DNA from 2 places in the Thiobacter aerophilus genome. Region 1 is predicted to be linked to the other one. Evidence: predicted binding sites of a transcription regulator. Region 1 holds the regulator's gene; the other holds the start of a gene.

Region 1 (15,922 bases):
CGACCAGGGCCACGAACGCTGGCTGGATGAGGCGCCGCTTGTGATGTCGCTTCTTCGGCCACGGATCCGGAAAGAAGATGTGCACCCCGTCGAGGCTTTGCGGCGGGATCATGTGGGCGAGCACCTCGACCGCGTCATGGGCGATGATGCGCACGTTCGTAAGCGCTTTTTCGTGGATCTGTTTGAGCAGGCTGCCGATGCCGGGGGTGTGCACTTCCACGCCGATGAAGTCGAGCTCCGGATGGTCGCACGCGATGGCGGCGGTGGTTTCGCCCATGCCGAAGCCGATTTCCAGGATGCGCGGGGCGTGGCGCCCGAAGACCTCGTCCAGATTCAACCATTGCGGCCGGTAGGGTAGGCCGTAGACGGGCAGCAGGGTTTTGAGCGCCCGGCTCTGGGCGCGTGACATCCTGCCGGCACGCAGCACGAAACTGCGGATGGGACGATGGGTGGCCTGGGACACGGCTGCTATCCAAAACTGCGCATTGTACTGCAAGCACCCTGGCCGCCCCTCAAGAAGCGAGCGGGTCTGCCGTTATCACACGATCGACCTTCTTTGGCGAACGGCACGATGTTCTTCCATTCCGTGCAGGAACGGCGCATCACGCTCAGCGCGGCCCTGGTGCTTGCGCTACTGGCTGCGGTCACGGGCATGGCCACGTGGTGGCTGACGGTGAGCCAGAGCAAAGCCTGGGTGGCGCGCAGTTTGGAGCTCACCCTGAGCAGTCATGTGGCCCTGGTGGAACGGGAGATTCGCGAGCACGAGGCCGTGGTGTTGGCCTTGACCCAGGATGAGGCAGTCCAGCGTGCCCTGGACCGGCTGGCGCGGGCGCCGCGGGATGCCCAGGCTCTGGCTGCCCTGCGCCGCGCGGTGGCGGCGGTGCGGGTAAGCGCAGGCTATGGACTGCGCTTCGCCGACGGCGCGGGGCGGCAGCTGGCCCAGTTCGGCCCGGTCTCGGGCGAGTCGCAGCTGGCCCTGCCCGTGCGGGGCACGCTGCCCACTTGGATCGAATGGGCGGATGGCCCACGCCTCAGCAGCCGGGTGGAACTTGCTGGTGGCTGGCGCGGCACCCTCACCGCCAGCCGCGCGGCGCCTTTGCTGGGAGCGCTCACCAGCGGCTACCGGGGGCTGGGGCAAACCGGCGAGTTTGCCCTGTGCGCTGGCAAGGGCAATGACCACATGGACTGCCTGCCGGTGCGCTTGCTGTCGCGACCGCTTAGAGATTTGCCGCGCCGGGTGGAGGGCGAGCCTCTACCCATGGCGCGGGCGCTGGCGGGTGAGGCGGGCTTTACGTTCGCACGCGACTATCGCCGGCAGTGGGTGGCGGCTGCTTTCGCACCGGTGGGCACCATGGGCCTGGGCGCGGTGCTGAAGGCCGATACGGCGGAGCTGTTCGTGCCCATGCAGGGGCGGCTGCTGCCCTGGCTGCCGCTGGTGCTTGGCTTGGTGCTGCTGGGGGCTTTGCTTCTGCGTTGGCAGGTGCTGCCGCTGGTACGTCAAGTGTTGGTGTCGGAGAGGCGCGCACGGGCCATGGGCGCATCGCTGGCGGAAAGCGAGGCGCGCAGCCGGGCAGTGCTGGATAGCGTCGATCAGGGCATCCTCACCGTGAACGCCAAGGGTGAGGTGCAAACCTATAACCTGGCGGCCCAGCGCATGTTCGGCCATCCGCCGCAGGCGGTGTTGGGACACAACGTGGGCCAGCTGATTCCCGATGCCTGCGGCGAGGACGGTAAGTGTTTCGAACGTCTCGTGGACAGTGGTGATGCCACCCCCACGGCGACCGGCCGCGAGATGATGGGGCGACGCTACGATGGCACGGTCTTTCCCTTAGAGATTCGCGTCAGCCGTCTGCAATGCCGGCGTCAGAGCCTTTACATCGCCGCGGTGCGCGATATTTCCGAGCGCAAGGCGCAAGAAGCGCGCATGCTGCATCTGGCGCACCATGACCCACTCACCGGCCTGGCCAACCGCATCCTCCTCAAGGATCGGCTACAGCAGGCCATTGTGCGTGCCGCGCGTGCCGGCGACCACGTGGGCGTGTTGTTCCTGGATCTCGATCACTTCAAGACCATCAACGATTCCCTGGGTCACCAGGTGGGAGACATCCTGCTCAAAACGGTAGCGAACCGTATCTCCGGTTGCCTGCGCGAGGGTGACACGGTGGCGCGTCAGGGTGGCGATGAGTTCATCGTTGTGCTGCCGGCGGTCACCCGTTTCGAGGACGTGGCCATGGTGGCGAGCAAGATTCTCGCCGCGGTGTCCGCACCCTACCAGATCAATGGCCAGGCGCTGCACACCGGCGCGAGCATCGGCGTGGCGGTGTATCCCGAGGACGGGCAGGACGTGGATACCCTGCTGCGTCATGCTGATACCGCCATGTATTACGCCAAGGGCACCGGGCGTGGCAATTATCAGTTTTTCGCGCCGGAAATGAACCGCGCCGCGCGCGAACGCCTCGAGCTCGAGACCAGCCTGCGCCACGCGCTCGACAGGCGTGAGTTCCACCTGGAATTCCAGCCCATCGTCGCGCTCGATGGCGACGTGGTACGGAGTGCCGAGGCGCTGCTGCGCTGGCAGCCAGGGGGCAAAGCGGTGGCGCCCGATCGTTTCATCCCGGTGGCGGAGGAGACGGGGCTCATCGTGCCCATCGGCGAATGGGTGCTCAAGGCGGCCTGCGCCCAGTTCAAGCGCTGGCAGGCTATGGGTGTTCCCCTGGGGCGGGTGGTGGTGAACCTATCGGCGCGCCAGTTCGCCCACCGCAACCTGGTGAGCGTGGTGCGGCGGGCCCTCGACGAGGCGGATTGCGCGCCGGAACAGCTGGGACTGGAAATCACCGAAAGCCTGCTGATGGCCAATCCCCTGGAAGCGATCCGGGTGCTCACTGTACTGTCCGACATGGGCATCCAGATCTCGGTGGACGATTTCGGCACCGGTTACTCCAGCTTGAGCTACCTCAAGCGTTTTCCCATCCACAAGATCAAGATCGACCGCAGTTTCGTCCGCGACCTGGCTACGGATCCGGAGGATGCGGCCATCGTCACCGCCATCATCGCCATGGCCCATAGCCTGGACTGTAGCGTGGTCGCGGAAGGGGTGGAAACGGAACAGCAGCTCGCCTTTCTGCGTGAGCGTGGCTGCGACGAATACCAGGGCTACTACTTCAGCCGACCGCTGCCAGCCGACACCCTGATGGCGCGTCTGCTGGCACCCAGCGGCGCGGGTTGACCGGTCCACGCGGCCGGTTTATAAGGAAAAATCCCCCGGCCCGAGCAAGACCTGTGAACAGCGCGACGCTTGCCGAGCGACTCAACCAATACGAGAAGCTGATGCGGCTCGATAAGCCCATCGGCATCCTGCTTTTGCTTTGGCCCACGCTTTGGGGCTTATGGTTTGCCTCGGCCGGTCACCCAGACCCCCTGATCTTGTGGATCTTCCTGCTGGGCACCGTACTCATGCGCTCGGCCGGCTGCGTCATCAACGATTACGCCGACCGCGACATCGATCCCCACGTGGCGCGCACGCGGGAGCGGCCCCTCGCCGCGCGGCGTGTGAGCCCACGCGAGGCCTTGGTGCTCGCTGGGGCGCTGGCCTTGGCGGCTTTCCTGCTGATCCTGCCTTTGAACCGCCTCACATGGGTGTTATCCGTGCCCGCCGTGCTTTTGGCGGCGAGCTACCCCTGGACCAAACGCTTCTTCGCCGTACCCCAGGCCTATCTGGGCATCGCCTTTGGGTTTGGCATTCCCATGGCCTATGCCGCCCAGACCGGCACGGTGCCGTCCATCGCCTGGCTGCTTTTGCTGGCCAATGTGTTCTGGTCCATCGCCTACGACACGGAATACGCCATGGTGGACCGGGACGACGATCTCAAGCTGGGTATCAAGACCTCGGCCATCACTTTCGGTCGCTTCGACGTGGCAGCGGTGATGCTTTGCTACGCCACCCTGCTGGCTGTGCTGGCCTATGCGGGACAACGCCTCGGCATGGGGACCCTCTACTACACGGGACTCGCCGTCGCGGGCGGCATAGCCCTCTACCACTATCGCCTCATCCGCGACCGCAGCCGCGAAGGCTGCTTCAAGGCCTTTCTCCATAACAACTGGCTGGGCGCGGCGGTTTTTGCTGGCATCGCCCTCGACTACCTCCTGCGCTGACATGCCGGTGAAGGTGGACACCGCCGCTATTCTGGAAGAATTCGCCCAGGGCCTGCCGCGCCTGGCTGGGGGCCGTGTGGATTACTCTTCGGCACGCCGCCTGCCGGTGCTGCTATGTTTCGTGGAATGTGCGGGCCGCATCCTGCTCCTCAAGCGCAGCGCCAAGGTGCGCAGCTACCCGGGCAAGTGGGGCACGGTGGCGGGCTTCATCGACCGGGCCTTGTCCTTGGAGGCGCTCGCCTGCGCCGAGTTGAAGGCGGAATTGGGTGTGCCGCCCGAGTGCGTGGCCCATTTCGCCCTGGGCGAGCCATACGAGTACACCGACCCAAGTGGGGAGCGCACCTGGCGCCTTTTTCCCATGCTGGCGCGGCTTGCCGGCACACCCCGCATCGAGATCGACTGGGAGCACACCGATTTCGAGTGGATCGAGCCGCAAAACCTTGCCGACTACGACACCGTGCCCATGCTGGAGGAGAGCCTGCGCCGCGCCATCCGTGCATCCATCGCGTGACGCGGGCAAGCTGTCATGCCGCTGGCTTGCAAGCCAAGCTTGGCTTGGCTGGCTGATAAATGCTCAGGTCGCCAGACCCTGCTGGCCCAGGAAGCGATGCAGGATTTCGAGACGCACGCGACTGTCGTTCATTTCCAACATGCTTTGCTTGGCGGCGAGCTTCAAGGGCAGCATCTCCGCCAGCCGGTAGCCCAGCCACACCGCGTCGTCGAAGGCCAGGGGTGGCTGAAAGCGTTCCTCTCCCACCTGTTGCACGATGGCACGCAGCACATCGGCGCAGGCCGCGTGCTTAGACGGTAGCGCCAGGGGCGGCTCCACCGGTAGCAGCCGCGCCTTTGCTACCACCCATCCATCGGCTTGTGCCTGGTTTGCCAGTACCTGGAAACGCTGGCCGCCGACCACCGTGAGATGGAGCTCGCCCACTGCCTGCATGTGCCAGTCGGTGATGCGCGCAGTGGTGCCCACGGCGTGGGGCGTGGCCGCTTCGCCCCCTTCGGCGCCTTCGCGAATCAGGCATACGCCAAACGGGCGATCCGCCTTGAGGCAGGCCTTGGCCATGTCCATGTAGCGTGGCTCGAATACTCTTAGCCGCAGCATGCCGCCGGGGAACAGCACGGTGTGGAGGGGAAACAAGGGCAGATCGAAGGGCGTGCCCTGGGCGGATTCCTGGAGGTAATCCACGATGCGGTCACGGAGTTTGCGCAGCATCTCAGGTCGCGGTCTCGCCCCAGCGCGGCATGAGCTGGTGCGGCACCGCGAGCTGGTCCAGCACGCGCGCGACGACGAAATCCACGAGATCCTGCACAGTTTGGGGGTGGTGGTAAAAGCCGGGATTGGCAGGGAGTATAACGACACCCAGACGGGCCAGCTTGAGCATGTTTTCCAGATGCAAGGCGGAAAACGGTGTCTCACGCGGCACCAGGATGAGCTTGCGGCCCTCTTTGATGACCACGTCTGCTGCACGTTCGATCAAGTCGTCGGACAGACCGTTGGCGATGGCCGCCAGCGTGCCCATGGTACAGGGGCAGACCACCATGGCATCGGGCGGGTTGGAACCGGAGGCCACCGGCGCGAACCATTGGTCGCGGCCGTAAACGGCGAGTTGGCCTGGCTGCGGTTGGTAACGTTGCTCGAGAAATGCCTGTAGCGCCTGGGCGCGCGCAGGCAAGGTAAGCCCCAGTTCCTGTTTGGCGGTGACATGAGCCACCTGTGAGGTGAGAAGCTGCACCCGGCAGCCTGCGGCGAGCAGGCATTCCAGCAGGCGGAAGGCATAGGGCATGCCGGAAGCCCCGGTGAGGGCGAGGGTGAGGGTCTTCATGGTGTGAGCTCCAACGGCTGCGCTTCCCGTTCTCGCGTGCGGGGCTCATCCTGTTCCTTCTTGCGTGCCGCGTCCTCTTCTCGGCTGCGTGTGACGAGGACGCACAAGTGACGTTCGAAGGCATCGCCCAGGGTGTCGGGAATGATGGGTGTTGCTTCCTTCTCTGCTTCAGGCATGTAATCCAGCATGGTGCCATCGCTGGCGTAATAGACATAGCTGATCAGGCGCAGGGTGTGCTGCCCGCAATGGATGCGCTCACGCATCAGCGCCCAGGCCGCCGCCTGGCCCTTCACCAAGGGCGGCTGACGGAATACAACTTTTTTCCAGTAGGTGATCTCCTCGCCTTGGATCACCAGCTTGCTGCGATCATAGAAATACTGATCCTCGGCGCGGATGGGCAGGCGCATCCAGTCGGCGGCCAGGACAGGTGCGGCCGCCACCAGACAGGCGAAGAGCCACAGCCACCTCATGCGGGTTTAGGCCGCAAGGGAAGCTGTTGCAGCAGGCGCGTGGCGGCCAGACCGTTCACCGTGCCAAAGACCAGCGCGGCCCCAGCCAGAACCGGCACAAGCGAAACCAGCCCCGCATGGGGAATGAGCCAGAGATAGACCACGGCAAGCTGCCCGCTCAGGTGGGCAAAGGCGGCCACTACGCTGTGGGTGACGGGACCGAACCACTTGGCGGGGAGAGGGCGGGTGGCCGCCAGGGCCAGCAAGGCCGCCAGCGCGCCGACGAAGCTCAGCACGAAGCCCGGGGAGAGGAAAGTGCCCAGCAGGATGCTGCCTGCGACCACTCGCAGAGCCGACACCCAGGCAGCCACCCGCCAGCCAAAGCGGTCCAGCACCACCAGCGTGACGATGTTGGCCAGTCCCGGTTTCACGCCGGGCAGGGGCGAGGGAAGGGCATTCTCCGCCAGGGTGAGACCCAACGCCAGGCTAGCCAGCCAGGCGATGCGTCGGTCTTCTGCGGTGACGGGCAGCGTGATGCGCATGGGGCTAGTAGGTGATGGAATCGAAGCGGCGCGTCGCGCCGGCGAGCTCCACGCTCACCTGGTTGGGCAGGCACAAGGCGGCATCGCCCGCGCGGGTGAGCCAGCCTTGTTTCACGCAGTACTGACGTGGCCCTGGATCGGCGGCCACGCGCGCACGTCCCGGTTCGATTTCGATCACGCTCAGCCCGAGCGGGCCATGGGCGAGGATGCGGCGAGGCCCGTCGAGGCCGGCCACCGCCACCACCTGACCGCCGGCCCGCACGATGACACGCTGAGGCGCATCACGGTGCAGGGCGGCGATGGCGAGCCAGACTACCAGCATGAGTCCCATGCCAAGGGTGAGGGCATCGCCTGGACGCAGGAGGGATAGTAGCCTCATGAGGTAAGCCCCCGATGGCGTACCAGCACCTGGTACTCGGCGCGGAAGCGTTCCGCCAGCCGCTCGGCGAAATAGACGGAGCGGTGCTGGCCACCGGTGCAGCCGATGGCCACGGTGAGGTAGGCGCGGTTGTCGCGCACGAAGGCGGGCAACCATTTCTCGATGAAATAGCGGATGTCGGCCAGCATGCCGATGGCTGCCTCCTGCCTTTCGATGAATTCGATCACCGGCGCATCCAAGCCGGTCAAGGGCCTCAGCCGTGGATCGTAGTACGGGTTGGGTACACAGCGCACGTCGAACACGAAATCCGCATCCAGCGGCAGGCCGTGCTTGAAGCCGAAAGACTCGAACAAAAGAGTGATGCGGGAGCGGTCCAGCGCCAGAAAGTCCTTGACCCAGCTCCGCAGCGTATTGGGGGAGAGTTCGCTGGTGTCGATGTGGTGGCCAAGTTCCCCGATCTCCGCCAAGGCCTCGCGCTCGGCTTCCACGCATTCGGGCAGGGTCCGTTTGCCGTCCGAAAGAGGATGGCGGCGGCGTGTTTCACTGTAGCGCTTGACCAGAGTCTCGGTGTTCGCTTCCAGAAACAGCACGCGCACGTCGATGCCCTGGTGGCGCAGGGCGTGCACTTGCTGCGGCAGTTGGGAAAGGGTGTGACCGGTACGCGCATCGATGCTGATGGCCACCTGGCCGCGGCCTTCGTCGTGGAGCAGTTCGATTAGCGTGGGCAGGAATTCCACCGGCAGGTTGTCCACGCAGTAGAAGCCTGCGTCCTCCAGCACGTTGAGGACGATGCTTTTTCCGGAACCGGACAAGCCGCTCACTAGGATCACCTGCATCAGCGTTTCTCTTCGTCATCCACGGCACGCAGGAAGCGGTCGTGCCGCTCTAGGAACTGCTGGCTGCTATCGATGCCACGTAGCTGCAGGATGTGGCTACGCACCGCCACTTCCAGCAGCACCGCGATGTTGCGGCCCGCCGCCACCGGCAGGCGCGCCTTGGGAATGGCCACACCCAGGATCTCCTGCACCTCCTGCTGCATTTGCAACCGGTCGTAGCCCGCGCTGTGGATGTCCTCGGGCTGTTCCAGATGGACGATGAAACGCAAGGTCTTCTTCGGCTTCACCGCCACTTCGCCGAACAGGGCGCGGATGTTGAGAATCCCCAGTCCGCGTACTTCGATGAAGTCCTGCAGCAGTGAGGGACAACGGCCTTCCAGGGTATCGGGCGAGGTCTGGTAAATCTCCACCACGTCGTCTGCGATCAGGCGATGGCCACGGCTGATAAGCTCCAGTGCCAGCTCGCTCTTGCCGATGGCCGCTTCACCCGTGATCAGCACACCGATGCCCATCACCTCCATGAACACCCCATGCAGCGTGACGTACTCCGCCAATACCTTGGTCAGATAATGCTGCAATAGCTGCATCAGACGCGGGCTTTCCTGTGGCGTGGTGAACAGGGGCGTTTCAGTGCGGTTGGCGGCGTCCAGAAGCGGCTGCGGGACGGCGATGCCATTGGCCACGATCACGGCCGCGAGTTCGGTAGAGAACAGGTTGTCGATGGCCTGCTTGAGACCTGCTGCGTCGAGGCGGGATAGGTAGTCCATCTCGGCGCAGCCCAACACCTGCACCCGGTTGGGGTGAACGAAGTTCAGATGCCCAATCAAGGCGAGCGAAGGCTTGGAGACTGTTTCGCTGGTGAGCACCCGGTGGCCGCCGGTCATGCCCGCCACCCAAGCGAGCTGAAGCTTGGCGCGCATGTCCTCGAACAGCCGCGCGACGCTAATCTGGGGCATGGATAAACAGGCGGTGGATGGCAACGGGATCGGCGAGCTGGGCGAGCTGATCGCGGAACGCCTTGTCACCCAGCCGACTGGCCAGTTCCGAGAGGATTCTTAAGTGCAGCTCGGTGGCCTGCTCCGGCACCAGCAGCACGAACACCAGGCTGACGGGTTGATTGTCTGGCGCCCCGAAGGAAATGGGCTCCTTTAGCCGCAAAAAGCAGCCGGTGGCCTGCTTCAGGCCCTTGATGCGGCCATGGGGAATGGCCACCCCCTGTCCCAGTCCGGTGGAGCCCAGTTTCTCCCGCGCCAGCAGGCTGGCGGTGATCGTCTTGGCGGAAACCTTGAGCGTTTCTGCAAGGCGTTGTCCCACTACCTCGTAGAGGGCTTGCTTGCTCGCGGCGGCCACGTCGAGCAGGATGCGCTCGGGTGCGAGCAGGTCGGGCAGCAGGCTCATGGCCGGCGTGGCCGGGAACGGCTATTCCGCCGCCTGGCGCTTGAGCGCCTCGCGGCCGTGGCCACCATTCTTTTCCTTGTGCTTGAGTACCTGGCGGTCGAGTTTGTCGGCGAGTGCATCGATGGCGGCATACATGTCCGCGTCCTGGCTTGCGGCGAAGAGATCGCGACCGCTTACGTGGATGTTGGCTTCCGCTTTGTGAATCAGCTTTTCCACGGAGAGGATCACGTTGACGTCGATCACGTGGTCGAAGTGACGGGTAATGCGTTCCAGTTTGGCCTTGACGTAGTCGCGAATCGCGGGGGTGACTTCTACGTGATGCCCGGTGACGGTGAGGTTCATGGTGTGTGCTCCTGTTAGAAGGCCTTACGAAGACTGGCCGGCGGAATCTGCAGTGATTCGCGATACTTGGCAATGGTGCGGCGGGCGACGATGATGCCCTGCTTGGCCAGGATGTCGGCGATCTGGGCATCAGACAGAGGCCGCGTGCGGTCTTCTGCCGCCACCAATTGCTTGATCAGCGCGCGGATCGCCGTGGCGGAACAGGCGCCGCCGGACTCGGTTGCGACATGGCTGCCGAAGAAATACTTGAGCTCGTAGATGCCCCGCGGTGTAAGCATGTATTTCTGCGTGGTGACGCGTGAGACGGTGGATTCGTGCAAGCCCACCGCTTCCGCGATCTCGCGCAGTACCAGCGGCCGCATGGCCACCTCGCCGTGTTCCAGGAAATGGCGCTGGCGATCGACGATGGCCTGGGAGACACGCAGGATGGTGTCGAAGCGCTGCTGCACGTTCTTGATCAGCCAGCGCGCTTCCTGCAGCTGACTGGCGAGTTCCTTGCTGGTGGCGTTGCGGTTGCGGCGCAGGATGTCGGCATAGACCCGGTTGATGCGCAGTTTCGGCATGGCCTCTGGGTTGAGGCGCACCAGCCAGCGGTCCTTGATTTTGCGAACCTCTACGTCGTGCACGATGTAGCGCGTTTCATCCCGGCCATAGGCCGCGCCCGGTCGGGGCGTGAGATGGGTGATGAGCTCATGCGCCTCGCGCAGCAATTCATCCGAGCATTGCAACAGCTTCTTCAGTTTGTTGAAGTCACGTGCCGCGAGCAGGTCCAGATGCTCCCGCGCGATGTTGATCGCCAAGTCGCGTGCCGGCTCGGGTGCCTCACTGTTTTCCAGCTGCAGCACCAGGCATTCCGCCAGGTTGCGTGCGCCTACCCCGGGCGGGTCCATGTTTTGCAGATGCTTGAGGGCGGCGGTGAGTTCCAGCGGATCCACCTCCAGCTCCGGCGGCAGCATTTCCGCGATTTCGCTGAGTGGTTGCTTGAGATACCCGTCTTCGTCGAGGGCGTCGATGATTAGGGCGATCAGACTCTTGTCCCGCTCGGAGACGGTGAGCAGGTTGAGCTGCCATAACAGATGCTCGCGCAGTGTTTCCGCACCAGTGGCCAGTTGGGGGAAATCGCCTTCTTCGTCCTCGCCTCGTGGACCGCTGGGAATATCCTGGTCCCAGAGGCTCTCGGGTACCTCGGCGCTTTCCGGCGCGCCTTCCACTTCCACTTTGCTGACGGCCTCCTCGGTGATTGGAGCCGGCAGCGTCGTGGCGAAACCATCCAGGGCCGGCGCGCCGCCTTCCTCCTCGCTTTCCAGGTCGTAGCGCTCTAGCAGGGGGTTTTCCTGGAGCATGACTTCCAGCTCCTGGTTGAGTTCCAGGGTGGAGAGCTGCAGCAGGCGGATGGACTGCTGCAGTTGGGGCGTGAGCGTGAGCTGCTGGGAAAGCTTGAGCTGCAGACTGTGTTTCATAGGGGACTAGCCCAGCTCCGTGCCGGATGTGTGATCGGCTGGCAGCCGACCGTGCTTACGGCGGGCGTCACCTGCCTAGGCTCGAGCCCGAATAGTCCTTCAGGCCGGTTGCATTAGCATGAGCCCTGCATTCCGGATGAAGGCGCGGTTTGGGCTCAGAGGCGAAAATGCTCGCCGAGATAGACCCGTCGCACCGCCTCATTATAAACAATTTCATCCGGCTGTCCGCTGGCCAGAACCGAACCTTCGTTGATGATGTAGGCCCGGTCGCAAATGCCGAGGGTTTCGCGCACGTTGTGATCGGTGATCAGCACACCGATGCCCCGCTGCGACAGGAAACGGATGATCTTCTGGATGTCCAGCACGGCGATGGGATCGACTCCCGCGAAGGGTTCGTCGAGCAGGATGAAACGCGGTCGCGTGGCCAGTGCCCGGCCGATTTCCACGCGCCGGCGCTCGCCGCCGGACAGGCTGGTGGCGGGCGCATGACGCAAATGGTCGATATTGAGCTCGTCAAGGAGCAAATCCAGATGACTGTCGATTTCGGAGGCCGTCAGTGGCTGCAGCTCCAAGATGGCGCGGATGTTTTCCTCCACGGTGAGCTTGCGGAACACCGACGCTTCCTGGGGCAGATAGGACAGCCCAAGAAGCGCACGCCGATGGATGGGCAAACGGCTCAAGTCTTGCCCGTCGAGGAGAATCTTGCCGCCGTCGGTCGGGGTCAAGCCTACCATCATGTAGAAACTGGTGGTTTTGCCTGCACCGTTCGGTCCCAAAAGACCCACTACTTCCCCGCTGTGAACCGTGAGGGAGACGTCTTTCACCACCGTGCGCGCCTTGTAGCGCTTGCTTAGGCCAACGACTTCCAGCGTGCTCATGGTAGGCCGGCTTCCCGGCTTATGGCTGACGCGGTGTTTGCGCCGGCCGTAGTTCGAGCCCGTCCCCCGGCGGCGGCGCAACGTTGCGGGACTTGGGCTGGATCACCGCTCGTACTCGGCCCTTGGGATTGGTTTCCGTCACCGCATCGGGTCCGCCCTTCACCTGGTAGAACTCGCTCTTGGCGTCATAGGAGATGTAGCTGCCGCGCACCTCGTCCTGGCCGCGCTTGACGCGCGCATTGCCGAACAATTCCACGCGGTCACGCCGGCCATCGTATTCGATGCGGGCTGCCCAGCCTTCGATGTACTCGTCCACGCCGTCGCGCTTCTGCCTGAAGCTGGCTGGATTGCCATAGGCGGTGGCGCTGGTGAAACCTTGGGCGTCCTGGCGCACCACCAGCTTGTCGGCCAGGATCAGTAAGGTGCCCTGGGACAGGCGCACATTGCCGGTGTAGGTGGCCACCTTGGCGGCATCGTCCACCTCCATGGTGTTCGCCTCCAGGTTGATGGGCTTGTCTCGGTCAGCCTTCTCGCCGCGGGCGAGCGGCGGAGCCGCAAGCCCGAGAAGGAGGGCGAGGAGCGCGAGGCGGGCGAGGCGGGCCGAGGCGCGCACGGCCTCAGCTGCGGGGTTTCGCATAATGGACTTTCACGCGGGAGAGGATCTGGAAGTGGCGGGTCTTGGCGTTCAATTTTAAGCCAACACCGGTGATCTGGGTATGCGGGTCGCTGAGGGTTACCGGTTCGTCGGTGGTTGCGAGCTCCTTTTCCGGCTGGATGTGTAGATAAGACGTAGCCAGAGTGAGTTCGCCCCGGTCGCCATGGGCCTCGCGGATGATACGCACCTGGTCACGCAGATAGACGTTCTCGCCGTCGCGGCTGATGGTGCCTTTTTGCGCCAGCGCGTGTAACGGCGCGGCGGTGGGGGAAAAGCGTGTGAAGTGGGGACGTTCCAGCTCGCTGGTCTCGGTATCGGGGTAATGGGTCATCTTCGCCGCTGCCAGGGTGAAGCGCGGCTTACCATCCTCGCCCAGACGCACGGCGCTGAAGTTTTCCACGATGAAATCCGGATCGTGGCGCGTGCTGCCATCGCGCTTGGGAGGCGGCGGCTCCACCACCTGCGCCAGCCAATAGGTGAGGGCTGCGAGAAGCCCCAACAGGGTGAGGGCCGCCCACGTGGCGAGGTCGCGGCTCATTTCAGATAGGGCGCGAGCTGTGCCTCCCAGGTGCCCTGGGCGCGCATGATGAGTTCACACACTTCGCGCACTGCGCCGCGGCCACCGGGCAGAGCGGTGATGTAATGGGCGTGCTCTTTGACGATGTCCGGAGCAGATGGAACGGTGATGGCCAGTGCGCAGCGGCGCATCACCGGCAGGTCCACCACGTCGTCGCCCATGTAGGCGATGTGCTCAGGCGCGATCTCGAGTTCCGCAAGCAAATGCTGATAGGCCGCGAGCTTGTCTTCCGCACCCTGATAGAGATGCGTGACGCCCAGGTTGCGCGCTCGATGCACCATGAGCTGGGAATTGCGGGCAGTGATAATGGCCAGCTCCACGCCGGAACGCTTGAGCATCTTCATGCCGTGCCCATCCAGGGAAAAGAAAGCCTTGATCTCCTGGCCATCGTCGCTCAAGTAGAGGGAACCGTCGGTGAGCACGCCGTCCACATCGAAGATGATCAGGCGCAGCTGTTTTGCGCGCAGGTTCACCTCGTCGAGGGAGAGGACGTTGGTGATGGGATGACGGGTCATGACCAAACTCACACCACGCCGGCGCGCATCAGGTCGTGCATCGAGAGCGCGCCGATGAGACGACCGGCGCCATCCACCACCAGCAGGCTGTAGATGTTGTGATTCTGCATGCGTTCCACTGCTTCCGCGGCAAGCCGTTCCGGCGCGATCGTGCGCGGACTTGGGGTCATCACCTGGGCGATGCGCGTGGCGTGGATGTCGCAGCCGCGGTCCAAGCTGCGTCGCAGATCACCGTCGGTATAGATTCCCACCACCCGGTCGTCGGCGTCCACGACGGCAGTCATGCCCATGCCCTTCTTGGTCATTTCCAGCAGGGCATCGCGCAGGCTCGCCTCCGGGCGCACTCGCGGTAGAGCTTCGTCCTTGCGCATCACATCCGAGACGCGCACCAACAGACGTCGGCCCAGCGCGCCGCCTGGGTGGGAACGGGCAAAATCCTCGGCGCCGAAGCCGCGCGCATCCAGCAGAGCGACTGCCAGCGCATCACCCAGGGCCAGCGCTGCGGTGGTGCTGGCGGTGGGTGCGAGCCCCAGCGGACAGGCCTCGCGTGCCACGCTGGCATCGAGATGCACGTCGGCCTCGCGTGCCAGAGTGGACTGGGGGCGGCCGGTCATGCTGATGAGCTTGGCACCGGTGCGCTTGATGAGGGGCACGATGGTGAGCAGTTCAGGACTCTCGCCCGAGTTGGACAGGGCGATCACCACGTCCTCGCGGGTGATCATGCCCAGATCGCCGTGACTTGCCTCCGCGGGGTGCACGAAGAAGGCGGGTGTGCCAGTGCTGGCCAAGGTGGAGGCGATCTTGCGGGCGATGTGTCCTGACTTGCCCATGCCGCTTACCACCACCCGGCCGCGGCAGTTGAGCACCAGCTCCACTGCGGCGAGAAACCGCTCGTCCAGCCGCTCGGCCAGGGCCGATACTGCCTGGGCCTCGATGGTGAGCACTTGGCGCGCCAGGTCGAGGGCCTGGGGCCGGGCATGTGTGAGCGTATCGTCTGACATGGGACGCAATTATCCCAGATTATCCATTAGGACGCGGCATGAGGCCGCGCACAGCCCCGCAGGCGCGGGTGGCCAATCGAAAAACGGGGCTGAATGTCATGTGCAGTGCCGTTCATTGGGCACAAGCCGGCCTCATGGATGACCTGGGATTGTCCTAGCAACCGCGTGATGTGCTCACCCAAGGTGAGTGAGGCTGTGATGCTGCCATGGCCGCGGTACTTCACTGCATGGGAAGCGCTCGGCGGAGTTGTTCGCGATTATAGCAGCGGCCGCCCTGCGGGCACGCTTGTTATACTCGGCCGCGATCATGCACAACACGCTGGAACTCGTCCTCATCCTTCTTGCCGCTGCGGTCCTCATCGTCGCCTTGCTGCGCCTGCTCAGGCTGCCATCGCTAGTAGGCTACATGGCAGCAGGCGTGGTCATCGGCCCACATGCCTGGGGACTGGTGCCAGACACGGAGGAATCCCGCTACCTCGCAGAATTTGGCGTGGTGTTCCTGATGTTCAGCATCGGCCTGGAATTCAGTCTCCCCCAGCTCAAGGCCATGCGCCATCTGGTGTTTGGTTTGGGTGGCCTGCAGATGGGCGTGACCGCCCTCGCCGTGTTGGTCATCGCGCTCGCGGCGGGACTGGACTGGCGCGCGGGGCTCGCGTTGGGCGGCATTCTTGCCATGTCTTCCACTGCCATCGTCAGCCGACTGCTCGCAGAACGCTACGAATTGCAGTCGCGCCACGGGCAGAGCATCGTCGGCGTGTTGCTGTTTCAGGATCTCGCCGTGGTGCCGCTGCTGATCCTGGTTCCCGCGCTCGCCCGTGGGGACGACGCCTTGGCCACGACGCTTGGCCTGGCGGTGTTGAAGGCGGCGGGGGCGCTGGCGCTAATCCTCTTCTTCGGGCAGCGGCTGAT
Region 2 (15,922 bases), on a different contig from region 1:
CATGCAATAAGCCGTTCCCGCCTATTGAGCCCTATGTTTGTGGCTGCCCCGCGAAAGCGGGGACCCGGCGCTTGCGCAGCGGCGGGCGCACTTCCTCGTGCGTCGTCCCCGCGAAGGCGGGGACCCAGGGATGGCCAGAAATCTCTGGATTCCCGCTTTCGCGGGAATGACGTTTGACTTACGCAGCCTGTCAACTATTTTCGTAAAGCTCAATAGCTACGTGAGATCGCAGCTAGCGTTCTCGCTTGACAAGGCGCAGCACCTCTTTAAGCGCATCAAGTCCAGGTAAGGCGCCCGAACCCCATTTCCAGGAGGCTGGCGAGAAGAGTTACAGCGTGTAGGCCCGTTCCCCATGCTCAGACACATCCAGGCCTTCGCGCTCTTGTTCTTCCGGCACGCGCAGCCCGATCACCAGATCGGCGATCTTGTAGGAAACGAACGCCGCCACCGCAGACCACGACACACTCACGCCCACCGCCTTGGCCTGGATCCACACCTGATCCAGGATGGCGTTGGAACCGACGGTCGCGGTGACCCAGTCGGTAACCAGGCCCGGCCCGCCCAGAGCCTGGGTGTTGAACACGCCAGTGAGCAGGGCGCCGACGATGCCGCCGATGCCATGCACGCCAAACACGTCCAGCGAATCGTCCGCACCCAAGAGCTTTTTCAGGCTGGTCACGCCCCACAGGCAGACAATGCCTGCCACCAGGCCGATCACCAGGCCACCCATCATGCCCACGTTGCCGGCCGCGGGCGTGATCGCAACCAGACCCGCGACCGCGCCAGAGGCTGCACCCAGCATGGAGGGTTTGCCCTTCAGCATCCACTCGGCAAAGGTCCAGGACAGCACCGCGGCGGCGGTGGCCAGCATGGTGTTGAAGAAGGCCAGCACGGCGGCGTTGCCTGCTTCCAGCGCGGAGCCGGCGTTGAAGCCAAACCAGCCCGCCCACAGCAGGGAAGCGCCGATCATGGTCATGGTCAAGTTATGTGGCGGCATCGCCTCCTTGCCATATCCGATGCGTTTGCCCAGGAGGTAAGCGCCCACCAGACCGGCCACACCGGCGTTGATGTGCACCACGGTTCCCCCCGCGAAGTCCAGCGCGCCCCACTGCCAAAGCAGCCCGGCCTTGGCGTTCATGGCATCCACCACCTCTTTGCTGGTGTAAGCGTCCGGCCCCATCCAGAACCAGACCATGTGCGCAATGGGCACATAGCTCAGGGTGAACCACAGCGCCATGAAAAGTAGCACGGCCGAGAACCTCATGCGCTCGGCAAAGGACCCGACGATGAGCGCGCAGGTGATACCGGCAAAGGTGGCCTGGAAGGCCGCGAACAGCAGCTCTGGAATGACCACACCCTTGCTGAAAGTCGCGCCCATGGACAGGGTGCCGGCAGAAGCGTCGAACATCCCCTTCAGGAACAGCCGGTCGAAACCGCCGATGAAGGCATTGCCCTCGGTGAACGCGAGGCTGTAGCCATAGATGGCCCACAGCACCAGGATCAGCGAGAACGTCACCATCACCTGCATCAGCACCGAGAGGGTGTTCTTGCTGCGCACCAGGCCGCCATAGAACAACGCGAGACCAGGAACGGCCATCATCAGCACCAGCAGGGTCGATACCAGCATCCACGACACGTCGCCCTTGTTCGGCGTCGGTGCGGGCGCGGCGGCAGGCGCCGCCGGGGCGGCCTGAGCGGAAGCCGCTGCAGGCGCGGCCGCCTCGGCCGCGGGTGCTGCGGCGGCGGGAGCTGGCGCGGGCGCGTCTTCCGCGAGGATGGGGGTGGCGAAGCCGATGGCACCGAACAGCGCCAGGACTGCGATGAGTTTTTTCATGTCGGCCTCCTTACAGCGCATCCGGACCGGTCTCACCGGTACGGATGCGCACCACTTGTTCGAGCTCGAACACGAAGATCTTGCCGTCGCCGATCTTGCCGGTGTTGGCCGACTTCATGATCGCTTCCAGGACCGGGTCGAGCATGTCGGCCTTGATGGCGACCTCGACCTTGACCTTGGGTAGAAAATCCACCACGTATTCCGCGCCGCGGTAGAGCTCCGTGTGTCCCTTCTGCCGTCCGAAGCCCTTGACCTCGGTGACGGTGACGCCCTGCACGCCAATGGCGGACAGCGCCTCACGCACCTCGTCCAGCTTGAACGGCTTGATGATGGCCGTGACGAATTTCATGGCTGTGGCCTCCATTCAGAAAGATTTGGTGAAAGACACGAAGGCACGGCCATCTGCAACCTTCTTGAAATCGGTGCCGTTGGCCGAAGTGGACCAGTCGTAGGCCCAGTCCTTCGCATTGGTATCCGTGTAGGCCAGGGTGATCACGCCAAAGCCAACGTCCTTGCTCACGCCGACTTTCCAATCGGTGTAGCTGGCATCGCCGACATGCTTGACGGTCTGATGCCCCACATGGCCCAGCACGCCCCAGCCGCCGCCCAGGTCATAGTTGGCGTTGAGCTCCAGGTAGTGGCTGCCGCGGGTATTGCGGTTGTTGGTGAAGTCGTACCAGCCGATGAAGTTCTCGGAAACCACGTGGCTGTACTTGACGCTGAGAAACTTCCAGCTGCCACCCAGATAGACCTCCGTGGTGTCCGGCGATTTCGCCCCGGCGGTCTTGTTGCCCGGGTAATAGTAGGTGATCACGCCCAGGTCATAGCCGAAGTCCCCCGCGGAGGCTTTGTAGCCACCGTAGAAGTCCCATTCCATGCTGTTGTTTTCCTTGAAGGGATCGCCCGTCGTCACGGTGCCGTTGCTGTCCTTGAAGGAACGCACCGAGACCCAGGACACATTGGAAGCCCAGGTACCGACATAGAAACCGCTCGGGTGCGCATAATCGATCCCGCCCTGGATGGCAGGTCCCCCTTGGGTCTGGGACACACCGCGGAAGACGTAGTCGCTGGTGATGCCGACGTTGGCGGTCAGGGGGGCTGCGTTGTCGGCGAATGCCGGCACCACCGTCGTGAGCAGTCCCGCTGCAGCCAGGGTGTGGGTCATGGAGCGGAGGGTATTCATGCCTCTTCCTTTCTTTGCCGATGAGTTGATGAAAAAACACGCAGCGGTGATCCAGCAGGATGCGTGCCATCTCAAAAACCAGAGTGTTTTCAATTCGCTAGAGCACTGCTACCCATGGCGGGTAGTGCCTCGCTTTGGTGCATGCCTTGCCCCCTGGTGCACCATCCGAAGGCGGACAGGAGAAGGCAAGCCAGGGTGGATGCTTGAGCTGGCCGACGAGAACGGCGTAAGGCAGGTCGAGTGTATAGGGGGTATCGATAAGCCCAAGCCATCATGCGGCTCAAGTGCAGAGGGCTTGTTCGCTATAATCGGCAGCTCTACCTTTTCCCGCAGGGAACGCCATGCTGCTCTGGTTCGTCATCGGCTACTGGGTGGTCTCGGTGGCCATCGGCCTGTGGGCTGCCACCCGCGTGCACAACACCAAGGACTTCGCCATCGCCGGGCGGCATTTGCCCTTCTACATGGTCACGGCGACGGTGTTCGCCACCTGGTTCGGCTCCGAAACCGTGCTGGGGATTCCCGCGACCTTCCTCAAGGAAGGCCTCAACGGTGTGGTGGCCGACCCCTTCGGCTCCAGCATGTGCCTGATCCTGGTCGGGCTGTTCTTTGCGGCGCCGCTTTATAAGATGAACCTGCTCACCATCGGCGACTTCTACAAACGGCGCTACAGCCGCAGCGTGGAAGTGCTGACCACCATTGCCATCGTGATCTCCTACCTGGGCTGGGTGGGCGCGCAGATCACCGCCTTGGGATTGGTGTTCAACGTGGTGTCTGGGGGCGAGATCAGTCGGCTGGCGGGCATGTGGATCGGTTCGGTCACCATTCTCGTGTATACCTTCTTCGGCGGCATGTGGGCGGTGGCCATCACCGACTTCGTCCAGATGATCATCATCGTCATCGGCATGCTGTGGATCGGCAATGAGGTGAGCGGCATGGTGGGCGGTGTGGACGCGGTGGTGCTGCACGCCCATCAGGCAGGCAAGCTCGCCTTCGGCCCGGGGCCGGATTTGAAGGAGATCATCGCCTTCGCCGCGGCCTTGGTGACCATGATGTTTGGCTCCATTCCGCAGCAGGATGTGTTCCAGCGGGTGCAGTCGTCCAAGACCGTGCGCATCGCCGTCTGGGGTTCGGTGCTAGGCGGCGTGCTCTACTTCCTGTTCGCTTTCGTCCCCATGTTCCTGGCCTATTCCGCCACGCTCATCGACCCGGCCATGGTGAACCGGCTGATGGAGGAAGACTCGCAACTCATCCTGCCCACGCTGGTGTTGGAGAAAGCCCCGCTGTTCGCCCAGATCATGTTCTTCGGCGCCTTGCTCTCGGCCATCAAAAGCTGCGCCTCGGCCACCCTGCTCGCGCCCTCGGTCACTTTCACCGAAAACATCCTGCGCCCGATGGTGCCCCATATGACGGACAAGAAGCTGCTCAAGTCCATGCGCATCGTCACGCTTCTCTTCACGCTTTTGGTGACGCTTTATGCCATGTATTCGAAGGCGAGCATTTTCAAGATGGTCGAGAACGCCTATCAGGTGACGTTGGTGGTGGCCTTCGTGCCGCTGGCCTTCGGCGTGTACTGGAAGCGCGCCACCAACCAGGGCGCGCTGATGGCGATTTTCTTCGGTCTCGCGGTGTGGCTGTCGCTGCTGATCTTCGGGCCGGACGATCCCTTCATGCCGGCGCAGTTCGCCGGCCTGCTCGCCAGCCTTGCCGGCATGATCATCGGCTCACTCATGCCGCAGTTCGTGCCCCATCCCCTGCCCGAGCGGCCGGAGCACGAATTCCTGCACCATCACGCCGCCCATCCGCTGCCTCCAGGCACTCGGCCACATTCCCATCATTGACGGCGCAAGGCCCGCCCAGCCCTGGCGAGCCTTCCGCGCGCGGCATGGCGGCTCTGCTACACTCGCCATTTTTGGAGGTGACCATGCTGAGCGCCAAGTTCTTGGACGAGTTATCGGTCCGGATCCGGGAGGTGTTCTCCCAGTCGCCGGCTGCCGACGTGGAGAAAAACCTGCGCGCGCTGCTGACGAGTGTCTTTACCCGCCTCGACCTGGTGACGCGGGAAGAGTTCGAAGCGCAGCAGGCAGTGCTCGCTCGCACCCGGGAGAAGCTGGAGGCCTTGGAAAGGAAGGTGGCCGCGCTAGAGACCGCTGCCCCGCCAGAGCCGGCGCCGCCCACAACGACCCCGCCCGAGGCCTGACGCCGCCCCATGAGCCTGGCCGTACTCTTCAGCCGCGCCCTTTCCGGTGTGGAGGCGCCGCTGGTAACGGTGGAGGCGCATTTGGCCAATGGGCTACCGGCCTTCACCATCGTCGGTCTGCCGGAGGCAGAGGTGAAGGAAGCGCGAGACCGTGTGCGCGCCGCGATCCAGACCGCGCGCTTCGATTTCCCCGCCCGGCGCATCACGGTGAATCTGGCACCGGCCGACCTGCCCAAGGAGGGCGGTGCCTTCGATCTGCCCATTGCGCTCGCCATCCTCGCCGCTTCGGGTCAGATTCCCGCCGAACAGTTGTCGCGTTTCGAGTTCGCCGGCGAGCTCGCCCTCACCGGCGCGCTACGACCAGTGCGTGGCGCACTGGCCATGACTTGGCGTGCAGGGCACAGCGGACGAGCCTTCGTGTTACCGGCGGAGAATGCGGCGGAAGCCGCGCTAGCGGGGGACGTGGAGGTCTATCCTGCGCGCACTCTGCTCGAAGTCTGCAACCACTTCGCGGGCGGCGAGCGGCTTTCCCGCTACCGCGGCCAACCGACGCTCGCCTCCCCTCTGCTTGCGGATTTCGCCGAGGTAAAGGGGCAGGCCCAGGCAAAGCGCGCCTTGGAAGTGGCAGCGGCAGGGGCCCACAGCGTGCTGATGAGCGGTCCGCCCGGCACCGGCAAGTCCATGCTGGCGGCGCGCCTACCCAGCATCCTGCCGGCCATGAGCGAGGCGGAGGCATTGGAATCCGCCGCCATCCAGTCATTGGGCAGCGGCGGCTTCCGGCTGGAAAACTGGCGCGTGCGACCGTTTCGTGCTCCCCATCACACGGCCTCCGCGGTGGCGCTGGTGGGCGGCGGCAGCAACCCCCGCCCCGGCGAGATTTCGCTGGCCCATCATGGCGTGCTGTTTCTGGACGAGTTGCCGGAATTCGACCGGCGTGTCCTGGAGGTGTTGCGTGAGCCCCTGGAGGCGGGCCGCATCCACATTTCGCGCGCGGCCAACCAGGCGGAATTTCCCGCGCGTTTCCAGCTCATCGCAGCGATGAACCCCTGCCCCTGCGGCTACCTGGGCCACCCCTCTGGACGCTGCCGTTGTACCCCGGACCAGGTCGCCCGCTACCGGGCGAAGATATCGGGCCCGCTGCTGGACCGCATCGACATCCAGATCGAGGTGCCGGCCCTGCCGGAGACCGAGCTGATGAGCGCGCCCGCCGGCCAGCCCTCGGCGGTTATTCGGGCCCGGGTGGAAGCAGCCCGCGCCCGCATGACGGCGCGCCAGGGCAAACCCAACGCCCAACTCACGCCCGCCGAAATCGACCAGCACTGCCGGCCCGATGCCGCAGGCGAGCGCCTCCTCAGGCAGGCCATCGCACGCCTGTCCCTGTCCGCGCGCGCCTATCACCGCATCCTCAAGCTCGCTCGCACCATCGCCGATCTGGAAGATCGCCCCACGATCCTAGATTCCCACATCGCCGAGGCCATTCAGTATCGGCGTGGCATGGATGCCTGACGCGCCCGCCCCATCCCCCAGCGATCCCTCGACCGCCGAGCGCCCCTCGTAAGCGCCATGGGCACCCTCGTCGCCCGCCGGGAAAGCAGGCCGTGGCCCCTGCGCTTACCGCGCTTCCATGTCCAGGGCGGTGTCGAAGCTGGGTGGGTCCTGGAGAAAGGTAGCCAGACCGAAGGCGGCGGTGGGCTGCATGTGGATGCAAATCATGCGCACGTTGATGGCGCGACAGGCGCGCGCCAGGCTTTCCAGCCACGCGTAGTGCACGGTGTCGATCACCGGCACGTCCGCCAGGTCGTAATACAGGCGGTCTGCCCTGTGCTTGTGCAGTTGGGCGAGAATGGCTTCCAGCACGAAAGCAGTGTCCGACAGATCCAGGGCGCGGCTGGGTTCGGCCAGCATGGCGCCGCCGCCCACGCGCGTGAGGTGGATGCCGCCCAGGTTCATGCCGCGCGGCTCACATGCACGCCCAACAAGCGGAAGGCTTCCTTCAGCCCGTCGGACAGCGTGGCGCGGGTGGTGACATTGCCCAGGTCGATGTTGAGGCTGGTCATGGCGCGTGCGATCTCGGGGCGGATGCCGGTGAGGATGGCCGTCGCGCCCATCAGCTGGATTGCGCGCACCATTTGGATCATGTGGTGGGAAACCTGGGAGTCCACGGTATGCACGCCGGTGACGTCCATCACCACCGCGCTGGCGCGCTCCTGGGCAATGCGGTTCAACAAGGCCTCCATGATGAGCAGGGTGCGCGAGGAGTCCAGCGTGCCAATGATGGGCAGCGTCAGCACACCATCCCAGATCTCGGTGATGGGCGTGGAGGTCTCGCGCAGCTCCCGCTGCTGGGCCTCGATGGTGCGCTCTTTCTCTTCGAGATAAGTCTGGAACACCGCCAACAGCAACTCGTTGAACACGCTGGAAAGCAAAAGCAGGATGGCGCGCATCTCCTCCGGCGCCACCTTCTCGTCCTGCCCTAGGGACTCGATGAAGCAGCGCTGCAGGAATTGCATGTAGCGCACGAAGTCCTCCATGCGTCCGCCACGGGCCACGATCTGCTTGGAAATATTGCCGAAGAAAGTCTTCAGCGCCCGGAACGCGGGTTGCTGGGAATCCAGCGGATTTTCCGTGTCCAGCAGCATGACCATGAGTTCCAGGAACTGCACGCTGAGATCGGTGATCTCGTCGGTGGACAACACATTCCCTTCGCCGAACACGGCCTGGCCCTGTGCCTCGATGCGGTTAGATATGTGGCCCACCTGCAACTTGAGCTGCTCGATGAGACTGTTCTTGGCTTGGGTGACGTTCTTGAGCATGGGGTGTCTCCTAGCAGATGCCGAGGCATCGGATCAGTTGTATCGCAGCACGCACACCGACTGGTCGTCGGTGAGGCGCGCCATGGAATTGCCCAGCACATAAGCCACGAGCTGCGGATGCTGGCGGCACAAGCCCGGGAAGGTTTTCTCGTCCCAGCCGCGGCGGATGCCATCGCTGGTGGACACCAGCACCGCACCTGGTTCGAGCGCAACCTCCACCGGTCTCGGCGTCTTGTGTTCCCGCCCCAGCACGCCCGGGGCAAAAGCGTAGCGGTCTACTGTGCCGTCGCGGCAGACATGGCCAGCCATGTCGCCCACGCCCATCAGCGTGAGCCGACGCTGCCGCGGCAGCAGCTCGCAGGCAATGGCCACCGCGCCCCGCGTGGTGGAGCGCAGCTGGCGATCCACCCGGTCCACGAGAGCGGGCAAGCTCTCCGCCTCCGCCAACTGGCGCGCCAGATGGCTGGTGGCATAGGCCGCCTCCGCGCCATGTCCCAGCCCATCCAGGTGCAGCAAACGCAGACGTTCCCCATCTTCGTGCAGGTAGATGTGGTCGCCGTTGTGGCGGTCGTCCGCCAGCGAGCGCACGAACAGTCCCACCTCGTAGCGGGCCGGTGGTCGAGAGCCTGGCTCGAAGCGGCACCACACTGCCGTGCCATGCCAGCGGCCCTCCTCCCTGCTAGGGCGCTGGGAAAATAGGCCGAAGCGGTCGGCCAGGCGCTGCATGCTGCCCAGGCCCTTGCCCAGGGTGCCAGCGGTGGAAAAACCATCGGCCTGGGCAAGGCTCGGATTCTCCACCCCGGGGCCGTAATCGAAGGAAAGCAGATCCAGTACGTTGCCCGGCTGCTGCCAGATCTGCAGCACGCCGCGGCCGTGGGCATGTTTGATCAGGTTGGTCACCATCTCGGAAGCCACCAGCACCATGTTCTCTCGGCGCGCATCGGCAAATCCCAGCCTACGCGCCACCGACTGCAGGCGTGAGCGCAGCAGGATGCCGGCACTCTCGTTGCCGATGGCGTCCGCAAACAACAGCTTGCAGGCACTGGAATCGAGCAGGGTCGGTGCCGTCACGCGTTGGCCTCCTCCAAGGTGTGCTCGCTGTAGGTGAGGCGTCCATCTGGCCAGCAGGTTTCGGCAACGACACGGCCCCGGCCCCGGTTCTTGGCTTCGTAGAGGGCCCGGTCGGCGCGGGCGATGAAGTCCGTAAGGGAGCCGGCGCAGGACTCCTCCGCCGAGATGGATGCCAGTCCCACGCTGATGCGCCCGTCCATGGCCTTGAGCAAGGTGAGCACCCGACGCAGGGCGATAGCCTTGCCGCAACGATAGAGGAGGGCGAACTCGTCGCCGCCGAAACGGAAGGCGGCATCAGTATCGCTGCGGATCACCGAGCGCATGGCCTCGGCCATCCGGCACAGATAGGCGTCGCCATATTGATGGCCGTGTTCGTCGTTGATGCGCTTGAAGTGATCCAGATCACACAACGCCAGGGTGAGGGCCTGGCCGCTACTCATGGCCTGCATGAAGGCCTGAGCGATGCGGGCATCATACGCGCGACGGTTGTAAAGGCCGGTCAAAGGGTCGGTCTCCGCCTGGCGCAGGGTATCCGCGAGTTCGGCCTGGCGTTTTTCCAGAGCCGCTTGCATGCGTGTCAGCTCACGCTCCGCGCGCGCCCGGGATTCCTCCAGAAAGCGGGCCATCTCCGCGTTGCGCCGCAAAAGCAAGGCGGGATCCTCGATCTCGGTGGAGCGCTGGAAGTGCTGGCGCAGCTCGGAGAGAGCTGTCTGGCTGGGCATCTGGGTAAGGCGGACGATGCTCATGGATTCAACGCCGTTCCATTGCACCTTGAGCTCGCCCTGATCCAAGCTCAGACTGACGGGCAAGGGGTAGCCGGTCCCCGCCCCCGCCTTCCGTAACTGCTCGGCCAAGGCGATGCTCACGGGCGTGGCGGCGAAGGCATTGCCACCGAGGCGGGAAACCGCGGTGAGCACAAAGCCGATAAAATTCTGCAGATCCGGCTCGATCGCCAGATTCTGCCGCAAAAGCTCGGTAGCCATTCTTTGCGCGATGGACGGTTACACGCGAAAGTTATCGGGCTTGGCTACGAAATCTTGAGCCGTTTGTCGGAAATCCAGGGCCTAAAAGGGGGAGCGATGCAGCACGAACTGGAAAGCTGGCGGGAGGAAAAGCGCTCCGCCTACCTCTACCGGGTGGTGTCCGATGCCGAGTCCGGCACGCCGCGCCAGATCCTGTTCCTGGAACTGGCGCGCGCGGCAGACGAACAAGCCGACCTCTGGGCGCGCGAAATGCGTAAGTCCGGCCACACGCCCCCGGCGCGCTATGTGCCCGACCTGCGCACGCGGCTCGTAGCCTGGTTGGTGAAGCGACTGGGGCCCAGGCCCTTACGCCCGGTGCTGGCCGCCATGAAGGTGCGCGGCATGTCCCTCTACACCAAGGCGCCCGTGGGCCATGCCATTCCCACTGATTTCTCCCAGGTGGGGCGGCGGCACCAGGGCATGGGCGCCGGCAACAACCTGCGCGCCGCGGTTTTCGGCGTCAACGACGGGCTGGTGTCCAATGCCAGCCTGATCCTGGGCGTGGCCGGTGCGGTCTCCCAAAGCCCCGCAGACAGCGGCGTGATCGTTCTTTCGGGAATTGCGGGCCTATTGGCGGGCGCCTTCTCCATGGCCGCCGGCGAATATGTAAGCGTTCGCTCACAACGGGAGATGTACGAGTACCAGATCGGCTTGGAACGCGCCGAGCTGGAGCAGTATCCGGAAGAAGAAGCCGCGGAGCTCGCCCTCATTTTCGAACACAAGGGCATGGGGCGGGAGCAGGCACGGGCCCTGGCCGCCAAGCTCATCGCCGATCCGGACCGGGCCCTGGATACCCTGGCCCGCGAAGAGCTGGGTCTGGACCCGGATGATCTGGGCTCGCCGCTCGCCGCAGCGGTGTTTTCTTTCCTTTCCTTTTCCGCCGGAGCCGCCCTGCCGCTGCTGCCCTTCGTGCTGTTCGACGCCGCGCGCGCGCTGCCCGTGGCGGTGGGTCTGACGGCGCTCGCTCTGTTCGCCGTGGGCGCCACCCTGTCCCTCTTCACCGGCCGCACGGCCTGGCTCGGTGGCTTGCGCATGCTGGCCATCGGTGGCGCGGCCGGCGGCGCCACCTGGCTGATCGGGCGGGCCCTGGGGGTCACCCTGGCCTAGCCTCGGCACAATGAACAGGACCCGGTGGGCGAGCGCCCCTGAGGCGAGCAGAGACATCGCGACCGGTATGACACGCACGCGGCCAATCGGGATGAATTGCTCGGGGCGCACGCTTCAGCATTGCTCCCAAGGCAGGCCGTCGAAGCGCCAGCCATTGAGCTTGCCGCGCTGGTGGTCCTCGTTGAGGTCACCCTCGAAACCGTGCTCCACGTTGTACACCTTGGTGAAGCCCGCCTCTTCCAGGGCCTTGCCTGCATCGCGGGAACGGTTGCCGCTCCGGCAGATGAGGACCACCGGCCGGTCGATGGAAGTGGCCCGTTTCACGTGGGCCACGAACTCGGGATTGCGCTCCCAGTTGGGGCCGTCCACCCAAGGAATGAGCAACGCCCCCTTGGGGTGCCCCACGAACAGATACTCCCATTCGCTGCGCACGTCGATGAACACCGCTTCCGGGTGAGCACGCAAAAACTCGTGGGCTTCCTTGGGCTTGAGGTGCTTCATGGAAACAGTATAGGCTCAAGCACGCAGGCCGGGCCAGCGTCCCTGTGCTAACATTGGGCCCTTTTTTCAAGCCCTTGTCCATGCCCGCCGATCGCATCGCCCGCCTGCCGGAGCTTCTTGCCAGCCGCATCCTGGTGCTGGATGGCGCCATGGGCACCATGATCCAGACCTTCAAGCTCACGGAAGCGGATTACCGAGGCAGCCGCTTCCGCGACTGGCCTCACGACCTCAAGGGCAACAACGATCTCCTGGTGCTCACCCGACCGGAGCTGATCCGGGACATTCATGCCGCCTACCTCAAGGCGGGGGCGGACATCATCGAGACCAATACCTTCAACGCCACCCGCATCGCCATGGCCGATTACGGCATGGAATCCCTGGTGCACGAGATCAACCTGGCGGCGGCGCGCCTGGCGCGCGCGGTCGCAGACGCGTACGAAGCACAGGACCCCACCAAGCCACGCTTCGTCGCCGGGGTGCTTGGCCCCACCAATCGCACCGCGACCATTTCTCCAGACGTAAACGATCCAGGGTTGCGCAACGTAACCTTCGACGAACTGGTGGCGGCCTACGGCGAAGCGGTGGACGGCCTGGTCCAGGGTGGAGCGGATCTGATCCTGATCGAAACCATCTTCGACACCTTGAACGCCAAGGCAGCGGTGTTCGCGGTGCAGGATTATTTCGATCGCATCGGACGCCGGCTGCCCATCATGATTTCCGGCACCATCACCGACGAATCCGGCCGCACCCTCACCGGTCAGACGGCAGAAGGCTTCTACAATAGCCTGCGCCACGCCGAGCCCCTGTCGGTGGGCTTCAACTGCGCCCTCGGGGCGGACAAGCTCAGACCCTACGTGGAGGAGATCGCGCGCAAGGCAGACGTCTATGTCTCGGCGCATCCCAACGCGGGCCTGCCCAATCCCCTGTCGGAAACCGGCTATGACGAGACGCCGGAGCACTTGGCGGCGGAGATTCGCGCCTGGGCTGAGGACGGCATCCTCAACATCGTTGGTGGCTGCTGCGGCACCACACCGGCCCACATCCGCGCGGTGGCCGAGGCCGTGGCGGGCCTGCCACCGCGGCGCATTCCAACCGTTTCGCCCTGCCTGCGCCTGTCTGGGCTGGAAGCGCTCAACGTGTGCGAGGGCTCGCTGTTCGTAAACATCGGTGAGCGTACCAATGTCACCGGCTCACGCCTGTTCGCCCGCTTGATCCTCAACGGCGAATACGACAAGGCCCTGGACGTGGCGCGCCAACAGGTGGAGAACGGCGCCCAGATCATCGACGTCAACATGGACGAGGCGATGCTGGATTCCGAGGCGGCCATGGTGAAGTTCCTCAATCTAGTAGCCTCCGAGCCGGACATCGCGCGCGTTCCCATCATGATCGATTCGTCCAAGTGGAGCGTGGTTGAGGCGGGGCTCAAATGCATCCAGGGCAAGGGCATCGTCAATTCCATTTCGCTCAAGGAAGGCGAGACGGAGTTCTTAGAGCGCGCCCGGCTCGCCCGCCGTTACGGTGCGGCGGTCGTGGTGATGGCCTTCGACGAAAAGGGCCAGGCCGATAGCTATCAGCGCAAGATCGACATCTGCGCCCGCTCATACCGGCTGCTCACCGAGGATGGCTTCCCCGCCGAGGACATCATCTTCGACCCCAACATCTTCGCGGTGGCCACCGGCATCGAGGAGCACAACAACTACGCGGTGGATTTCATCGAGGCTACCCGCTGGATCAAGCAGCATCTACCCCATGCCAAGGTGAGCGGCGGCGTGTCCAATGTCTCCTTCTCCTTCCGCGGCAACGAGCCGGTGCGCGAGGCCATCCACACCTGCTTCCTCTACCATGCCATCCGCGCCGGCATGGACATGGGCATCGTCAACGCCGGCCAGCTCGGCGTCTATGAGGAAATCGACCCGGAACTCAGGCAACGCGTCGAAGACGTGTTGTTGAACCGCCGGCCCGACGCCACGGAACGTCTGGTGGAATTCGCCGAACGCTACAAGGGCCAGAGCAAGGAGCAAGTGGAGGATCTCGCCTGGCGCCAGCTGCCGGTGGAAGAACGCCTCACCCACGCACTGGTGAAGGGCATCACCACCTACATCATCGAGGACACAGAGGAAGCCCGCCAGAAGTTCGAGCGCCCCATCCAAGTCATTGAAGGTCCACTCATGGCCGGCATGAACGTGGTGGGCGACCTGTTCGGTTCCGGCAAGATGTTCCTGCCCCAGGTGGTGAAATCCGCGCGTGTGATGAAGCAAGCAGTGGCGTACCTGGTTCCCTACATCGAGGCGGAAAAGGCCGCCAGTGGCGATAATCGCGCCAAGGGCAAGATCGTGCTGGCCACGGTCAAGGGCGACGTCCACGACATCGGCAAGAACATCGTGGCCGTGGTGCTCGCCTGCAACAACTATGAGGTGGTGGATCTGGGCGTGATGGTGCCCGCCGCCAAAATTCTGGATACCGCCCGCGAAGAGCAGGCCGACATCATCGGTCTGTCGGGCTTGATCACCCCGTCGCTGGAGGAAATGGCTTTCGTGGCCAAGGAGATGGAGCGCCAGAACTTCAGCGTGCCGCTACTCATCGGCGGCGCCACCACCTCGCTTGCCCACACCGCGGTGAAGATCGCGCCCCATTACAGCGGGCCGGTGGTATATGTGAAGGATGCCTCCCGCTCGGTGGGCGTGTGTACCAGCTTGCTTTCCGACGAGCAACGCGAGGCCTACATCGCGAAAATCCGCGCCGACTACGACCAGGTTCGGGCGCGTCATCTCGCCAAGGGCGAACGTTCGCGTCTGATTCCCCTGGAAGCGGCACGCGCCAATGCCCTGTCGATCGACTGGTCCCACTACACGCCGCCGGTGCCGCGCCAGCTCGGGACGCGCGCCTTCCGGGATTATCCCCTTCAGGACGTCGCCCGCTACATCGACTGGACGCCCTTCTTCCAGACCTGGGATCTGCATGGCAGGTTTCCCAAGATCCTGGACGACGCGGTGGTGGGCAGCGAGGCGCGCAAGCTGTATCAGGATGCCCAAGGCATGCTTGCCGACATCATCCGCGAGAAGTGGCTCACCGCCAACGCGGTGATCGGCCTGTTTCCCGCCAACGCCGTGGGCGACGACATCGAGATCTACACCGATGAATCGCGCTGCGAGATCGCCATGGTCTATCACACCCTGCGCCAGCAGATGGAAAAGCCCTCCGACCGCTTCAACTACGCCTTAGCCGATTTCATCGCGCCCAAGGCCACGGGCGTGCGCGACTACATCGGCGCCTTCGTGGTCACCGCCGGCATCGGCATCGAAAAAAAGCTCGCCGAATTCGAAGCGCGCCACGACGACTACCAAGCCATCATGCTCAAGGCGCTGGCCGACCGGTTGGCGGAAGCCTTCGCCGAGCTAATGCATGCACGCGTGCGCCGGGAGTTTTGGGGCTACGCGCCGAATGAAGCCCTCTCCAACGAGGCGCTCATCGAGGAGAAATACCAGGGCATCCGCCCCGCGCCGGGCTACCCGGCCTGTCCGGACCACACGGAAAAAGGCCCCCTGTTCGCACTGCTCAATGCCCCGGAAAATGCCGGTGTCAGCCTCACCGAAAGCTACGCCATGTGGCCCGCAGCGGCGGTGTCTGGCTTCTACTTCTCCCACCCGCAGGCCCACTACTTCGCCGTGGGCAAGATCGGCCGCGACCAGCTGGAAGACTACGCCCGGCGCAAGGGATGGGACCTGGACACCGCCGAACGCTGGCTCGCGCCGCTATTGTGAAGGGGCGCGCCCTGACACCGCAGTGGGAAAGCGGTCGGCTGACCACGGTCGCCCGCCGCGATGGCTACAAACGGCGGGGCTAGGGGGAAAGCACTTGGCTCGCGGCGTTCTCCCCACCCGCCCAGGGCGAAGTGCGTAGCCACTGGCGCAGCGCGTTAAGGCCCATGGGACGGGCCATGTGGTAGCCCTGGGCGCAGTCGCAGCCGAGTATCGTTAGGGTGTCCCAGATGTCCTGCGTTTCCACGCCTTCTGCCGTGACGCTAAGACCCAGGTTGTGAGCCAGATCGATGGTGGAGCGCACGATCACGGCATCACTCTCGTTGGTGGCCAAATCCAGCACGAAGGATTTGTCGATCTTGACCTCATCCACCGGCAGACGCTTGAGGTAGGCCAGCGACGAATAGCCGGTGCCGAAGTCGTCGATGGCTAGTCT

Evidence for each region. The regulator sigma-54, encoded in region 1, starts transcription at its own class of promoters, with help from an activator protein. The targets are predictions, from matches to a motif close to TGGCANGNAANCTGCTTT.
Region 2: V6E02_RS05025 (TorF family putative porin) is a predicted target of sigma-54. The motif match lies at 3,069-3,086, and genes of this name have one in related genera.

What each region holds. Positions count from the first base shown of each region.
Region 1 covers NZ_JBAJEX010000002.1:24,320-40,241, reverse strand. The annotation lists gene trmB (tRNA (guanosine(46)-N7)-methyltransferase TrmB) at 1-409, opposite strand, end outside; gene V6E02_RS03460 (putative bifunctional diguanylate cyclase/phosphodiesterase) at 572-3,226, shown strand; gene ubiA (4-hydroxybenzoate octaprenyltransferase) at 3,280-4,152, shown strand; gene V6E02_RS03450 (NUDIX domain-containing protein) at 4,154-4,663, shown strand; gene V6E02_RS03445 (LON peptidase substrate-binding domain-containing protein) at 4,727-5,371, opposite strand; gene V6E02_RS03440 (flavin prenyltransferase UbiX) at 5,373-5,981, opposite strand; gene V6E02_RS03435 (surface-adhesin E family protein) at 5,978-6,451, opposite strand; gene V6E02_RS03430 (Gx transporter family protein) at 6,448-6,972, opposite strand; gene V6E02_RS03425 (NusG domain II-containing protein) at 6,977-7,351, opposite strand; gene rapZ (RNase adapter RapZ) at 7,348-8,187, opposite strand; gene hprK (HPr(Ser) kinase/phosphatase) at 8,187-9,143, opposite strand; gene V6E02_RS03410 (PTS sugar transporter subunit IIA) at 9,130-9,585, opposite strand; gene hpf (ribosome hibernation-promoting factor, HPF/YfiA family) at 9,607-9,927, opposite strand; gene V6E02_RS03400 (RNA polymerase factor sigma-54) at 9,942-11,387, opposite strand; gene lptB (LPS export ABC transporter ATP-binding protein) at 11,543-12,265, opposite strand; gene lptA (lipopolysaccharide transport periplasmic protein LptA) at 12,285-12,902, opposite strand; gene lptC (LPS export ABC transporter periplasmic protein LptC) at 12,883-13,458, opposite strand; gene kdsC (3-deoxy-manno-octulosonate-8-phosphatase KdsC) at 13,455-14,012, opposite strand; gene V6E02_RS03375 (KpsF/GutQ family sugar-phosphate isomerase) at 14,021-15,013, opposite strand; gene V6E02_RS03370 (monovalent cation:proton antiporter family protein) at 15,321-15,922, shown strand, end outside.
Region 2 covers NZ_JBAJEX010000003.1:16,887-32,808, forward strand. The annotation lists gene V6E02_RS05015 (ammonium transporter) at 329-1,834, opposite strand; gene glnK (P-II family nitrogen regulator) at 1,845-2,183, opposite strand; gene V6E02_RS05025 (TorF family putative porin) at 2,199-3,017, opposite strand; gene V6E02_RS05030 (high affinity choline transporter 1) at 3,359-4,855, shown strand; gene V6E02_RS05035 (accessory factor UbiK family protein) at 4,939-5,214, shown strand; gene V6E02_RS05040 (YifB family Mg chelatase-like AAA ATPase) at 5,224-6,720, shown strand; gene V6E02_RS05045 (STAS domain-containing protein) at 6,826-7,164, opposite strand; gene V6E02_RS05050 (STAS domain-containing protein) at 7,161-8,027, opposite strand; gene V6E02_RS05055 (SpoIIE family protein phosphatase) at 8,061-9,098, opposite strand; gene V6E02_RS05060 (GGDEF domain-containing protein) at 9,095-10,081, opposite strand; gene V6E02_RS05065 (VIT1/CCC1 transporter family protein) at 10,178-11,227, shown strand; gene V6E02_RS05070 (rhodanese-like domain-containing protein) at 11,342-11,728, opposite strand; gene metH (methionine synthase) at 11,809-15,489, shown strand; gene V6E02_RS05080 (putative bifunctional diguanylate cyclase/phosphodiesterase) at 15,569-15,922, opposite strand, start outside.